One region of the Amycolatopsis sp. PS_44_ISF1 genome, then DNA from elsewhere that is predicted to be linked to it. Evidence: riboswitches for the same ligand, from Rfam matches in the RefSeq annotation. Region 1 holds a riboswitch; each other region holds the start of a gene.
The links. A riboswitch is a leader RNA that binds a small molecule or an ion and turns the genes downstream of it on or off. The one in region 1 is predicted to bind S-adenosylmethionine.
Positions count from the first base shown of each region.

Region 2: linked by a shared signal. The riboswitch ahead of NYF13_RS28750 (aminotransferase class V-fold PLP-dependent enzyme) and the one ahead of thrC (threonine synthase) in region 1 are both predicted to bind S-adenosylmethionine.
Region 3: linked by a shared signal. The riboswitch ahead of NYF13_RS10545 (ATP-binding cassette domain-containing protein) and the one ahead of thrC (threonine synthase) in region 1 are both predicted to bind S-adenosylmethionine.

Region 1 is NZ_JANUXO010000003.1:180,444-184,714, forward strand. It holds gene NYF13_RS27165 (ComEC/Rec2 family competence protein) at 1-126, shown strand, start outside; gene thrC (threonine synthase) at 237-1,502, opposite strand; SAM riboswitch class I at 1,516-1,649, opposite strand; gene holA (DNA polymerase III subunit delta) at 1,784-2,755, shown strand; gene rpsT (30S ribosomal protein S20) at 3,679-3,939, opposite strand.
Region 2 is NZ_JANUXO010000003.1:529,525-533,795, reverse strand. It holds gene NYF13_RS28760 (RluA family pseudouridine synthase) at 1-454, opposite strand, end outside; gene lspA (signal peptidase II) at 451-1,011, opposite strand; gene NYF13_RS28750 (aminotransferase class V-fold PLP-dependent enzyme) at 1,308-2,678, opposite strand; SAM riboswitch class IV at 2,719-2,833, opposite strand; gene NYF13_RS28745 (potassium/proton antiporter) at 2,988-4,271, opposite strand, start outside.
Region 3 is NZ_JANUXO010000001.1:2,300,658-2,304,928, reverse strand. It holds gene NYF13_RS10550 (4-(cytidine 5'-diphospho)-2-C-methyl-D-erythritol kinase) at 1-577, opposite strand, end outside; gene NYF13_RS10545 (ATP-binding cassette domain-containing protein) at 783-1,796, opposite strand; SAM riboswitch class I at 1,992-2,098, opposite strand; gene rsmA (16S rRNA (adenine(1518)-N(6)/adenine(1519)-N(6))-dimethyltransferase RsmA) at 2,210-3,052, opposite strand; gene NYF13_RS10535 (transglycosylase family protein) at 3,076-4,271, opposite strand, start outside.

The DNA of each region.
Region 1 (4,271 bases):
GACGTGCTGAAGACCTTGGGCGCGCTGGTGACCCGGACCGATGTGGACGGTGACACCGCGGTCCTGCCCGGGACCGACGGACCCTCGGTCAGCCGCCGGGGCGAGCCCCGTGGGCCACCCCGTTAGCGGGCTCCCCGCCGCGGCAGACCCGGGCTGGGCTGGAGACCGAGGTCTCGTCTCCGGCCCAGCCGGGCTTCACGCTGGGGCTGGCCCGCACGAACGCGCGGGGCCAAGACTCAGAAGCCGAGTGCCTGGCTGACCGCTTCGGCGGACGGGGGAACGGTTGCCTTCGGGCCGACATGGTTCTCGATGGCGTCCAGCGTCTTGAGACCGTCGCCGGTGATGAGCAGCACGGTCTCGGCGTCGGGGTCGAGCTTGCCGGTCTCCACCAGCTTCTTCGCGGTGGCGACGGTGACACCGCCTGCGGTCTCGGTGAAGATGCCTTCGGTACGGGCGAGCAGCCGGATGCCCTCGACGACCTCCTCGTCGCTGACGTCCTCGATCGAGCCGCCGGTGCGGTTGACCACGTCGAGCACGTACGGGCCGTCGGCCGGGTTGCCGATCGCGAGCGAGCGGGCGATGGTGTCCGGCCTGACCGGCTGGACCACGTCGTGGCCGGCGCGGAAGGCGGCCGAAACGGGGGAGCAGCCGGTGGCCTGGGCCCCGAACACCTTGTACGGGCTGGCTTCCACCAGGCCGAGCTGGCCGAGCTCGCGGAAGCCCTTGTCCACCTTGGTCAGCTGCGAGCCGGAGGCGATCGGGACCACGATCTGCTCGGGGATGCGCCAGCCGAGCTGCTCGGCGACCTCGAAGGCGAGCGTCTTCGAACCCTCGGAGTAGTAGGGGCGGACGTTGACGTTCACGAACGCCCACGAAGCGTGCTCGGCGGCCAGCTGGGTGGCGAGGCGGTTGACGTCGTCGTAGTTGCCGTCGACCGCGATCAGCGCGCCGTCGTACACCGCGGTGGTGAGGATCTTGGCGCGCTCCAAGGTCTTCGGGATCAGCACGACCGACTGCCAGCCGGCCCGCGCGGCCGCGGCGGCCACCGCGTTGGCCAGATTTCCGGTGGAGGGGCAGGCCAGCACCTCGAAACCGAACTCGCGGGCGGCGGCCAGCGCGACGGCGACCACCCGGTCCTTGAACGAGTGCGTCGGGTTGCCGGTGTCGTCCTTGACCCACACCCGCTTGAGGCCCAGGGCCTTCGCCAGCCGGTCCGCGCGGACGAGCCGGGTGCCGCCGGGCTCGGTGTTGGGGATCTCCTCGACGTTCGAGGGGACGGGGAGGAGCTTCTTGTAGCGCCAGATGTTGTTCGGCCCGGCCTCGATGTCCTCGCGGCGCACGCGGCCGAAATCGTAGGCGACCTCGAGCGGGGAGAAGTCCTCGGCGGAGACGAATTCCGGGGCGAGCGGCTGCCGGTGGCCCTCTTCCTTCGACACCAGTTCGACGGCGGGACCCAGGTCCACGGTCTTGCCGGCGGAGGTCTTGCCGAGGGTAACGGTCATCACGAGGTTCCTTTCCTCATCTGCCCCGCCGAAGCGGGCCGGAATTGGCACCGTGGTCGTCAGCTATCCCGCGATCGCGGGATGACAGGCTGTACGCCGGTTGCCGGGGCTTCGTCGGGCCGTTCCCTCTGCCCCTCTGGATGAGCGGTATTCGGTTGTCGGCGCGGCCCTGCCGGGCGCTGCCTCGGCTACACCGTACGACATGGTGATCGCCTCGTGCCATGGTGGCCGCCCACCTCACCGGGACGGCCCGGCCGCCGGACGGGTGAGAGGATGGCCCGGTGACCATCGCCCCCGCGCCGCTCCAGCTCGTCCTCGGCGAGGAAGAACTGCTCATCGAACGGGCCGTCCGGGCCGCGCTGGACGCCGCAAGAACGGCCGATCCCACGGCCGACCTGACCCGTAACCGGGTGTCCGAACTCACACCGCCGGTGCTGGCCGAGCTGGTGAGCCCTTCGCTGTTCAGTGAAGGGCGGGTGATCGTGCTCGATTCGGCGCAGGACATCTCCCAAGACCTGGCCGACGCCGTGCTGGCGTATATCGCTTCGCCGGCGGAAGGCATCGTGCTGGTGGTCGTGCACAGCGGCGGAGGCCGCAGCAAGGCGGCGAAGGCGCTTCCCGCGGCGTTAAAAAAGGCGGGCGCGGAGATCATCGAGTGCCCGAAGCTGACCAAACCAGCCGAGCGCGAAGCGTTCGTGCGCAACGAGGTGCGCCGCTCCGGCGGAAAGATCGACGCCGCGGGCGTGATGGCCCTGCTCGACACCGTCGGCTCGGACCTGCGGGAGCTGGCCTCCGCCGCGACGCAACTGGTCGCCGACTCCGGGGGCGTGGTGGACGAGCAGGCGGTCCGCCGCTACCACACCGGCCGCGCCGACGTGACCGGCTTCGCAGTCGCGGAGAAGGCCGTGTCAGGCGACCGCGGGGCGGCGCTGGAGTCGCTGCGCTGGGCGATGCAGCTGGGCGTCCCGCACGTACTGGTGGCCGACGCGCTGGCCGACGCGGTCCGCACCATCGCCCGCGTCTCGGCCGCCGGCCGCGGCAACCCGAACCAGATGGCCGGCGAGCTGGGCATGCCGCCTTGGAAGATCCGCAAGGCCCAGGGCCAGTCCCGCGGCTGGGGCCAGGACGGCCTCGCCACCGCGATGCGCGTCGTGGCCCGCCTGAACGCCGAGGTCAAGGGCGCCGCCGCCGACGCGGGCTACGCACTGGAACGCGCGGTCACCGACGTGGTCGCCGCCAAGGGCGAACGCTGATCCGTCCGACCCGAGCGGCCCGATCCGCTTCACCGCCCGGCCAAGCCGGTCGTGCCGAGCCGGGTGGGCCTGGCCGGGCCATCGGGGTGAGCTGGGCTGAGCCCGACCGGGCTGGTCGACCGGGCTATTTCGGCTGGCTGGGGCGGGGCTCGGCCGCGCTGGCGCACCGGGCTGCCCGGGCTTTGCCTAGCCGGGCTGACTTACCGAGTTAGCCGCGCCGGGTTGGCTGGGCGAGGATCGGCCGGGCTGGCGTACCGGGCTGCTTGGTCTGGCCGGGCTGGCTTGTCGGGCTGGCTGGGCCAGGGCTCGGCCGGGCTGGTTCAGCGGGCTGCCTGGTCTTGGTCCGGTCGGGCTGACTTACCGAGGTAGTCGCGCCGGGTTGGTCGGGCCGGGTTGGCTGGGCCGGGGCCTCGGCCGGGCTGCCGGGCCCGGCCTGGCAGGGACTTGCCCGAGCCGGCGGCTGGGCTGGGACTGCCCGGGCTGGCGTACCGGATCGGCTGGGCCGAGGCTGGCCGAGTTGGCATACCGAGTTGGCCTGGTCTGGCTCACCGGGTTGACCGGGCCGGACTGGTGGGGCCTGATCGGGCTGACTGGGCTTGGCCGGTCTGGACTGGCTGGTCCGGATGGGGTCGAGCTGGGTGGGCCGGGCCGACGACTCGGCAATCGCGCAGCCCGCTCATCAACGGAGCCCGGTCGTCTGCGGCTGCGCGCTGCTCGCCTTCGGTCGATTCCCGATCTGCTCGCCGATGAGCGGCCCGCCCCCGGCTCAGATCGGTCCTGTCCGCAGGGTGTCCACCGCCCAGCGCGGAGAGCTACCGGCCGCAGGCGCTCCCCAGGTTTCCGATCCCGGCCGACCGGTGACCGGTGAACGCACGAAAAGGGCCCGGCGACCACTGGTCACCGGGCCCTTTTCCGGAGAAAAATCAGAGCGAGTTCACGCGCTTCGCGATCGCGGACTTCTTGTTCGCGGCCTGGTTGGCGTGGATGACGCCCTTGGTCACGGCCTTGTCCAGCTTCTTCGCGGCGTCGCGCTGGGCCTCGATGGCCTTGGCCTTGTCGCCGGAGTCGGCGGCGTCGCGGAACTTGCGGATCGCGGTCTTCACCGAGGAGCGGATCGACAGGTTGCGCTGGCGGGCCTTCTCGTTGGTGGTGATGCGCTTGATCTGGGACTTGATGTTGGCCATGGGGGCGCTCCTAGGTCGGTCTCGGTGAGGGTGCTGCCGCGTCGAAGATCGAAAGTGGCCCCGAGCGCCCATCGAGTGGGCACGGCCGGGTTTCCTCCAGGACGGAATGCCGCACGGCAACAGTGGGAAATGCTAACAGCCCTGCTCCGGGCGCCCGCAGGCGGCCCGCGGGCGCCGGTTCGGCTACGGTGGGAGACGTTAGTGCCTAGGGTTCCGCCGACCGGCCCGCGGCCCGCCCCGCGCGGGCCCACCCCACAACGAGGGCCGGGGGGACTGGTCCGAGCGGCACCGTCGGCGGGTCAAGATGGCCTGCCGTTCATCTGACGGGACAA
Region 2 (4,271 bases), 350 kb from region 1:
CGCTCTTGGCCACCACCATCACGCCCGTGGTGCCCGCGTCGAGCCGGTGCACCACGCCCTGGCGCTCGGCCGAGCCCGAGGTCGAGATCCGCAGCCCCGCGGCCGCCAGGCCGCCGACCACCGTCGGACCGGTCCAGCCCGGGCTCGGGTGCACGGCGACGCCGACCGGCTTCGAGATCACCACGATGTCCTCGTCGTCGTGCAGGATCCGCATGCCCGCCACCGGCTCGGCCACCAGCTCGACCGGGTTGGCCGGCTCGGGCAGGGTCACCTCCAGCAGCCCGCCGGCCGCGAGCCGGTCGGACTTGCCCGCGGGCCGGCCGTCCAGCAGCACGTCACCGGCCGCCGCGAGCTCGGCCACGACCGTGCGCGACAGGCCGAGCAGCTTGGCCAGCCCGGCGTCGACGCGCATGCCGTCGAGCCCGTCGGGAACGGGCAGCAGCCGGGCGCTCACGCGGCCTCCTCCTTCTTGGTCCGGGTCGAGGTGCCGTCGTAGTCCTTGCCGAGCAGCGACAGCAGGACGATCAGCGCCCCGCCGCAGCAGATGGCCGAGTCGGCGATGTTGAAGATGGCGAAGCCCTCGCCGTTCGGGGCGAAGGCCGAGATGAAGTCCACGACGTGGCCGCGCAGCGGGCCGGGGGCGCGGAAGACGCGGTCGGTCAGGTTGCCGAGCGCGCCCGCGAGCACCAGTCCGAGGCCGATCGCCCAGCCGACCGAGCGCAGCCGCCGCGAAAGCCACACGATCGCCACCACCACGGCCGCCGCGACCAGGGCCAGTACCCAGGTCATGCCGGTGGCCATGGAGAACGCGGCGCCGGGGTTGCGGATCACCTGCAGGTAGATCAGCCCGCCGAGGATCCGGACCGGCTCCTTGCCCTCGAGGTTCGCGGCCACCAGGTTCTTCGTCACCAGGTCGATGGCCCAGAGCAGCACGGCCGCGGCGAACACCAGCCCGACCCGGCGCTTGGGCAGCGGGGCGGCCGGCCCGGTCTCGGGCTCCGGCGGCGCCACGGCCTCGGCCGGGGCCGGGGTGGGGGCCTCGGCGGGATCTCCGGCCTCGGCCGGCTCAGCGGGCCGCGCGAGGTCGGGTTCGGAGGAGGAGGGCTCGGTGCTCACCCGCCCATTGTCCACGTTACGGGCTCAGGTGGTCCCGGCGGCAGGCCGCGGACCCCTCTTCGCGGACCCGCGAACCCGGTGAACCCCGCCGCACGACGTCAGCGGACGAGAGCAGAGCCACCTCCGCGAACACCGTGGAGGCGATCAGCACGAACCCCCTCCGCCCTCCCCCGGGCCTCGGGAGTGGAGGCTCAGGCGCAGAACGGCGGCAGCTCGCGCGGGTCCCCGACCGGCGCCCAGCGGCCGTCCACTTTGGCGTACTGCCAGCGTGCGCCGCGGGCGGCGATCTGACGCAGGGCGAGCACCAGGCGGTCGACGTGCTCAGCCGTGCTGCCGAGGCCGAGGCTGACGCGCACGGCCTGCTGCCCGTCTCCGCCCGCGACGCCGATCAGGCGCTTCGTGGCGACGTGGGCGCAGAAGGCGCCGTCGCGGACACCGATGCCGTACTCGGCCGACAGGACCGCGGCGAGCCAGCCGGGTTCGAAGCCGTCGACGACGAAGCTCACCGTGCCGACGCGGTCGACGGCCGCGTCGAACAGCCGCAGTTCGGCGCAGCCGGGGATACCGGACAGGCCCTTGCGCAGCCGCTCCAGCAGTTCGGCTTCGTGCTCGCCGACGGCGTCCCACCGCGCGGCCAGTTGCTCGCACGCGACGCCGAGCGCGTACACGCCGACGGTGTTCGGCGAGCCTGCTTCGTGGCGCTCGGGGCCAGAATTCCAGACCACGGCTTCTTCGGTGACGAGCTTCGTCGCGCCGCCGCCCGCGAGGTACGGCGGAGCAGCGCGCAGCCAGTCCGCGCGACCGATCAGCGCGCCGGCGCCGAAAGGCGCGTACAGCTTGTGGCCGGACAGAGCGACGTAGTCCACGTCCAGCTCCCGCAGCGAGATCCGGCGGTGCGGCGCGAGCTGCGCGGCGTCGAGCGCGATGCGGGCGCCGTGCTTCCTCGCCACAGCGGCGATCTCGGCCACCGGGAGCAGCTCACCGGTCACATTGGACGCCCCGGTCACCACCACCAGCCGCGGGCCCGGCGGGCAGTCCGCGAGCGCTTCGTCCACAACGGACACTGCCGCGAGCCGCGTGCGCGGGAGGCCGACCCGGCGGACGTTCCGGCCGCGCCACGGCAGCAGCGCGGCGTGGTGCTCGGTGTCGAACACGACCACGGAGGTGTTCGGCGGCACAGCGCGGGCCAGGAGGTTGAAGGAATCCGTGGTGTTGCGCGTGAACACGACGGTGTCAGCGGCGCGCGCGTCGACGAAACGGCGAAGGATGTCTCGAGTGCGCTCGTACAGCCGCGTCGAGACCTGCGACGCGAAGCCCGCGCCGCGGTGGACACTCGCGTACCAGGGCAAGAACTCGTCCACGGCCGCACGCACGGCTTGCAGGCAGGGCGCGCTCGCGGCGTGGTCGAGGTTCGCGTAGCCGATGTCGCCGCCGGTCACCAGCGGCACCCGCAGGCTCGCGCCGGCGACGGCCGGGATCCCTTGCGGCGCACGGGTTTCGGGGACGGCGGAGCTGAAGGCGCCGGGCGCTTCGGTGGAGGTGCGATCGAGGGCGAGAGTCATGGGAGTGCCTCCTCGGCAGTCCGGGGGACCCCCGGCGAGGGGCCCGCGCTTGCCTGCCGCACCACGCGACCGGCCTGGTCCTCACCCGGGGCACCCCACCGCGGTAGGAGGGTTGCCGGCCAGCGAGCCGGGGCTTCGCGCTGGCACTCATGACCTGGTTTCGAAGGTAACCGACCGGAGCGGCCCGGAGCCAGACCCGTCCCGCGATCTGAGACCGCGCTCACACGTTCGGCGCAGGAGTCACGTGCGCGACGCTTCGCGCGGCCCAGGCCACGACGGTGGTCGCTCCACGCCGGGGTTTCGTCCCCTTCAGCGGCCGTCTTCGCCACGCCAGCGGGCCAGGCGACCGGCGCGGTCCACGGCGCGGATGCGGCGCTCCACGGCGTCGCGGACGTTCGCCGTGGTGACCACCAGGAGCTGGTCTTCGACCTGCAGCCGGCTGGTCTTCTGCGGGGTGAAGCCGGCGCCGGTGCGGACGATCAGGCTGACCGTGGCGCCGGGCGGCAGGCCCAGCTCCGAGATGTACACACCGTGCAGTTTCGAGCCCTTCTGGATGCGCACCTGCAGCAGTTCTGCGCCCAGCTCGTCCAGCGGGGCGGCGTCCACCTCGATCTCGTGGGCCTCGGCCGGCTTGGCCAGGCCGAGCCAGCGGGCGAACGGGCCCAGGGTCGCACCCTGCAGCAGCGTCAGCACGATGACCAGCACGAACACCGCGTCCACCAGCTGCTCGGCCCCACCGACGCCCTCCGAGAGCGGGATCATCGCGAGCACGATCGGCACCGCCCCGCGCAGACCGGCCCAGGACAGGAACGCCTGCTCCCGCCAGGGCAGGCGGAACGGCAGCATCGAGAGCACCACCGAGAGCGGCCGGGCCAGCAGCAGCACCACCGCGCCCGCGACCAGTCCGGGCACCAGCGTTTCCAGCAGGCGGCTCGGCGAGGCGAACAGGCCGAGCAGCACGAACAGGCCGATCTGCGCCAGCCAGCCCAGTCCCTCGGCGAACGACAGCGTGTCCGAGCGGTGCGGCAGCCGGGAGTTGCCCAGCACCAGGCCGGCGACGTAGGTGGCGAGCAGGCCCGAGGCGTGCGCCAGCTGCCCGGAGGAGTAGGCCAGCACGCACACCGCGACCGTCGCGAGCGGGTACAGCCCGGTGGCCGGCAGCGCCGCCCGCCGCAGCGCCATCGCGCCCAGCCAGCCGAACAGCAGCCCGATGCCCAGGCCCGCGACCAGCTCGTAGACCACCAGCAGCGGCAGCGACCAGTCCACCGCCTCGCCCGAGGCGAGCACCACCACGGCGATGTAGGCGGGCGCGTCGTTGATGCCCGATTCCAGCTCCAGCGTGCCGACGATCCGCTTGCCCACCCCGGCCGAGCGCAGCACGGAGAACACCGCCGCGGCATCGGTCGAGGCGAGCACCGCGCCCCACAGCAGCGCGAGCCGCCAGTCGAGGCCCAGCAGCCAGTGCAGCGCGGCGCCGGTGATCGCGACACTCAGCACGACAGCCACTGTGGACAGTGCGATTCCCCGCGCCAGCGCGGGTTTCACCGCGGGCCACCGGGTGGTCAGCCCGCCTTCGGTGAGGATCATGACCAG
Region 3 (4,271 bases), on a different contig from region 1:
CGAACACTTTCGGCGTCGAAAGGCCCGCGTGGTCGAACGCGAGCACCCAGTGGAACGTGTGGCGCGAAAGCACCGGCACCAGCCGCTCGCCGCGGCCGGTGCCCAGCGCCGTGCCGCCGTAGAGCGCGAAAGGCACGTCGCTGCCCAGCCGGCCGGCGATCGCGGCCAGCTCGTCACGGGTGATGTCGAGCTTCCACAGCGAGGCCAGGCCCACCAGCGTCGCCGCCGCGTCCGCGCTGCCCCCCGCCATCCCGCCCGCGACCGGGATCCCCTTGCGCAGCACGATCCGCACCTTCGGGGCTTCGGCGTCGGCCCGGCCGGCGTACGCGGACAGCTCCCGCGCCGCCCGCCAGGCGAGGTTCGTGGCGTCGGTGGGCACCAAGCCCTCCCCTTCGCCGTAGACCTCGAGCCCGGGATCGTCGGTGGCCACGACGGTGACCTCATCGGTCAGCGACAGCGCCTGGAACACCGTGACCAGCTCGTGGAAGCCGTCCGCGCGCTGATCGCCGACCGCCAGGTGCAGGTTGACCTTGGCCGGGACCCGGACGGTGACTGGAGGAGGAACCACTGCGAGCACCCGCCCAGCCTACGTGGCCGGGCCGATGGGCTCCCCACCAGGAGAAAGCACGGCACCACCCGACGTTCGCGGACCGGGCCGCGCCGGGCGCGAGCACCGGGTCCGGACAGCCGTACCCGCTTTCCGGACAGCCGTCCCGAAATCCCGGACACGAAGGGAGGCCGCCCCGGCCGAACGCTCCGGGACGGCCTCGCGGACCGGTCGATCAGGCGGCGGCGACCGCCTGCGGGCCACGCACCGGGTGGGTCACGTGGGCGCCGCGGTCGGCGATCCAGGCCAGCGCGGCGTCCGCGCGCTCACCGCGGACACCGAGGCGGAAGCGGCCGATCGGGGTGTCGCCGATGCGGGTCAGACCACCGCCGATGGTGGCCAGCTCGACGTCGAAGCGGCCGGCCGCTTCGGGCAGCAGCGCGCCCACGGAGGCGAAGCCGATCAACACGACGTCGGCCGCGCGGTCGTACTTCGCGGTCTGCGCGCGGGTGGTCTCGATCGCGGGCAGCACCGCCTGCGCGGTCCAGCTCTCCGGCGAAGCGATCAGGTCGAGCACCGTGCCGCGCTCGAGGATGACGCCCTGGTCCAGCACCGCGACGTCGTCGCAGACCCGGCGCACCACGCCCGCGTCCTGCGTGGTCACCAGCACGGTCACCCCCAGCTCGGCGCGCGCCCGGTCGAGCACGGCCAGCACCGCACCGGCCTCCTCGGGGGCGACGCCCGCGGTCGGGTCGTCGGCGAGCAGCACGGCCGGACCGGCCGCCAGCGCCTTGGCGACGGCGACGCGACGACGCTGCCCGTCGGTCAGCTCGCCCGGCCGCTGGCCGGCCCGGGCGGTCAGGCCGGCCAGGTCGAGCAACGAGCCGACGCGGCTGCGGCGCTGCGGGCCGTCGACCCCGAGCTGCTCCAGCGGGGTCGCGATGTTGCCGGCCACGGTGCGCTCGGCGAGCAGCTCCGGCTTGGTCCCCACCACACCGAGCTGACGGCGGACCTCACGCAGCCGCCGTCCGTCGAGGGTGCCGGTGTTGAGCCCGTCGAGCCGCACGACCCCGCGGTCGGGGCGCTCCTGCAGCGCGATGCAGCGGGCCAGGGTCGACTTGCCGGAGCCGGCCGGGCCGACGACGCCGAACAGGGAGCCGGCCTGCACGTCGACACTCACGTCGCGCAGGGCGGACACCGGATTTCCGTTGTGGGGGAAGGATTTGGACACGTTTTCGACAGTGATCACAGGGAGGCTCCAAGCAGGGGCGCAGCACCGTTCACGGGCGCGCCGGGCGTCACCGATTGACCGTCCAAGAAGGACGGTGGTCAAGAAGAGGAGGAGAAGATCAGGCGATGACCGTGGAGCGTCGACACGCACATACCGAGCGGCGACCTTCGTCGACTACGCGCCGCTTGGTGAGCAGGAGCGGCCGGGTGACCCTCTTCATCGGAAACAGCCTCCATCGGTCCTGGCGGTAGCACCTGCCCTGCGGAGGGTGGTTGCTGCGACTTCGGCGAGCCAGGTCTCTCAGTCGCTCGGGATGGACCTACCGAGTAAAGCCGATCCCATTGGGTGAACGCAAGCGCGTTGGTGCACATCACACGAGTGGTGGCGCCCGGATCCAGTCCGGCCGGGGGGCGTGGCCGGGCGGCCGGCGATCAGGCTTGGGCCGCGAGCCGCGCGAAGGCCGTCACGTCCAGTTGCTCGCCCCGGGTCCGCGGGTCGATGCCCGCGGCCGTGAGCAGCTCACCCGCGCGGTCGGCCGAGCCGGCCCAGCCCGCCAGCGCGGCGCGCAGGGTCTTGCGGCGCTGGGAGAACGCGGCATCCACGAGGTCGAACAAGGTCGTGCGGTCGACGTCGGTCACCGGTGTCGCGGACCGCTCGAAGGAGACCAGGGCCGAATCGACGTTCGGCACCGGCCAGAACACGGTGCGGGGCACGGCGGCCACCTTGCGGGCCGGTCCGTACCAGGCCAGCTTCACGCTCGGCACGCCGTAGATGCGGCTGCCGGGGCCCGCGGCCATCCGGTCGGCCACCTCGGTCTGGACCATCACCAGCCCCCGCCGCAGCGAGGGCAGCTCGGCCAGCAGGTGCAGCACCACCGGCACCGCCACGTTGTACGGCAGGTTCGCCACCAGCGAGCCGGGCGCGGCCGGCAGATCGGCGGCCTTGACCCGCAACGCGTCGGCCTCCAGCACGGAGAGCCGGCTCACCGCTTCGGGCGCCCGCTCGGCCGCGGTCCGCGGCAGGCGGGCGGCCAATACGGGGTCGATCTCGACGGCGACCACGTCCGCGCCCGAATCCAGCAGCCCCAGCGTCAGCGAACCCAGCCCGGGCCCGACTTCGAGGACCACGTCACCCGCGCCCACCCCGGCCAGCTCGACGATGCGGCGAACCGTGTTCGGATCGTGCACGAAGTTCTGCCCGAGCTTCTTCGTCGGGCGGACGTCGAGCTCGGCCGCCATCCCGCGGATCTCGACCGGTCCCAGCAGTTCAACCACCGGGAGAGCCTACCCAGCGGGGCTCAGGCCTTGTTGCCGCAGCCCCAGGCGCCGTACCCGCCCCGGGCGTCGCGGACCTTGTTCGCGATGTCGATCTGCTGCTCGCGGGTGGCCAGGTTGGCGGTCGGCGCGTACTGCTGGCCGCCGTAGGCGTTCCAGGTCTGCTTGTCGAACTGGAGGCCGCCGTAGTAGCCGTTGCCGGTGTTGATCGACCAGTTGCCGCTCGACTCGCACTGCGCGATGCGGTCCCAGGCCGAGGTGTCGCCGATGGCCGGGGCCGGCGGCTTCTTGCTGCCGACCTTGATGATCTTCGGCTTGGCCTCCTGCAGGACCTTCTCCGAGACCTGCTCGCGCGAAACCTCTTCGCCGTTCTTCTTGGTGACCTTGTAGGTGACCATCTTCGAACCCGGGGTGCCCGGGTCATCGACCGACTGCTGGCCCTTGAGCTGCGTCGGGTCGTCGACCTTCTGCACGTCGGGGTCGATGGTCTCCTGCTGGTTGACCATCGAGACGCCCATGCGGCTGACGTGGACCTCGGCCCCGTCCTTGAGCGAAACGTCCAGACCACCGTCGACCGCGTCGTCCGGGCCGAGGTTCAGCTTGAGGTCGGAGACGAACTCCTTGGTGCTCACCGCGGTGGTGGTGACCGGCTTCGGCGCGTTCGTGCCGTCGTAGAGCGTGATGTGCTTGAGGGTCTTGACCTGCACGGTCGAGCCTTCGAGCGAAAGCTGGCCGCTGGAGGGCATGGAGGTCCAGGCCCCCTTGGCGACCAGGTCGGCCAGGCCCAGCTGGTTCATCGCGTCGCCCAGGCTGCTCGCGCGGACCCAGGAGGAGCGCGAGACGCCGTCGACGACCAGGTTCAGCTGGCGGCCGCGCTCGAGCTTGATGACGCCGCCGTCGCCGACCTCGGCCTGCGGGGAGGGCGAGAGCGAGTCGTGCGCGCCGACCGAGAGCCCGGCGTCCTCCAGGACCTCGCCCACGGTGTCGCCGTAGCTGTGCACGGTGCGCTGCTGGCCGTCCACGTCGACCGTGACGCTCTTGTTCATCGCCAGCGCCGCGGCCCCGCCGCCGCCGACGGAGATCAGCACGGCCAGCACGGCGCCCTTGAGGAACCGGCGCTTCCAGGTGCGGGTGGCCTCGATCAGGCCGTCCTCGACGGCGACCTTCTGGGTCTGCGGCGTCGCGGTGCGGTCTTCGGCCACCTCGTCCGGCAGGACGA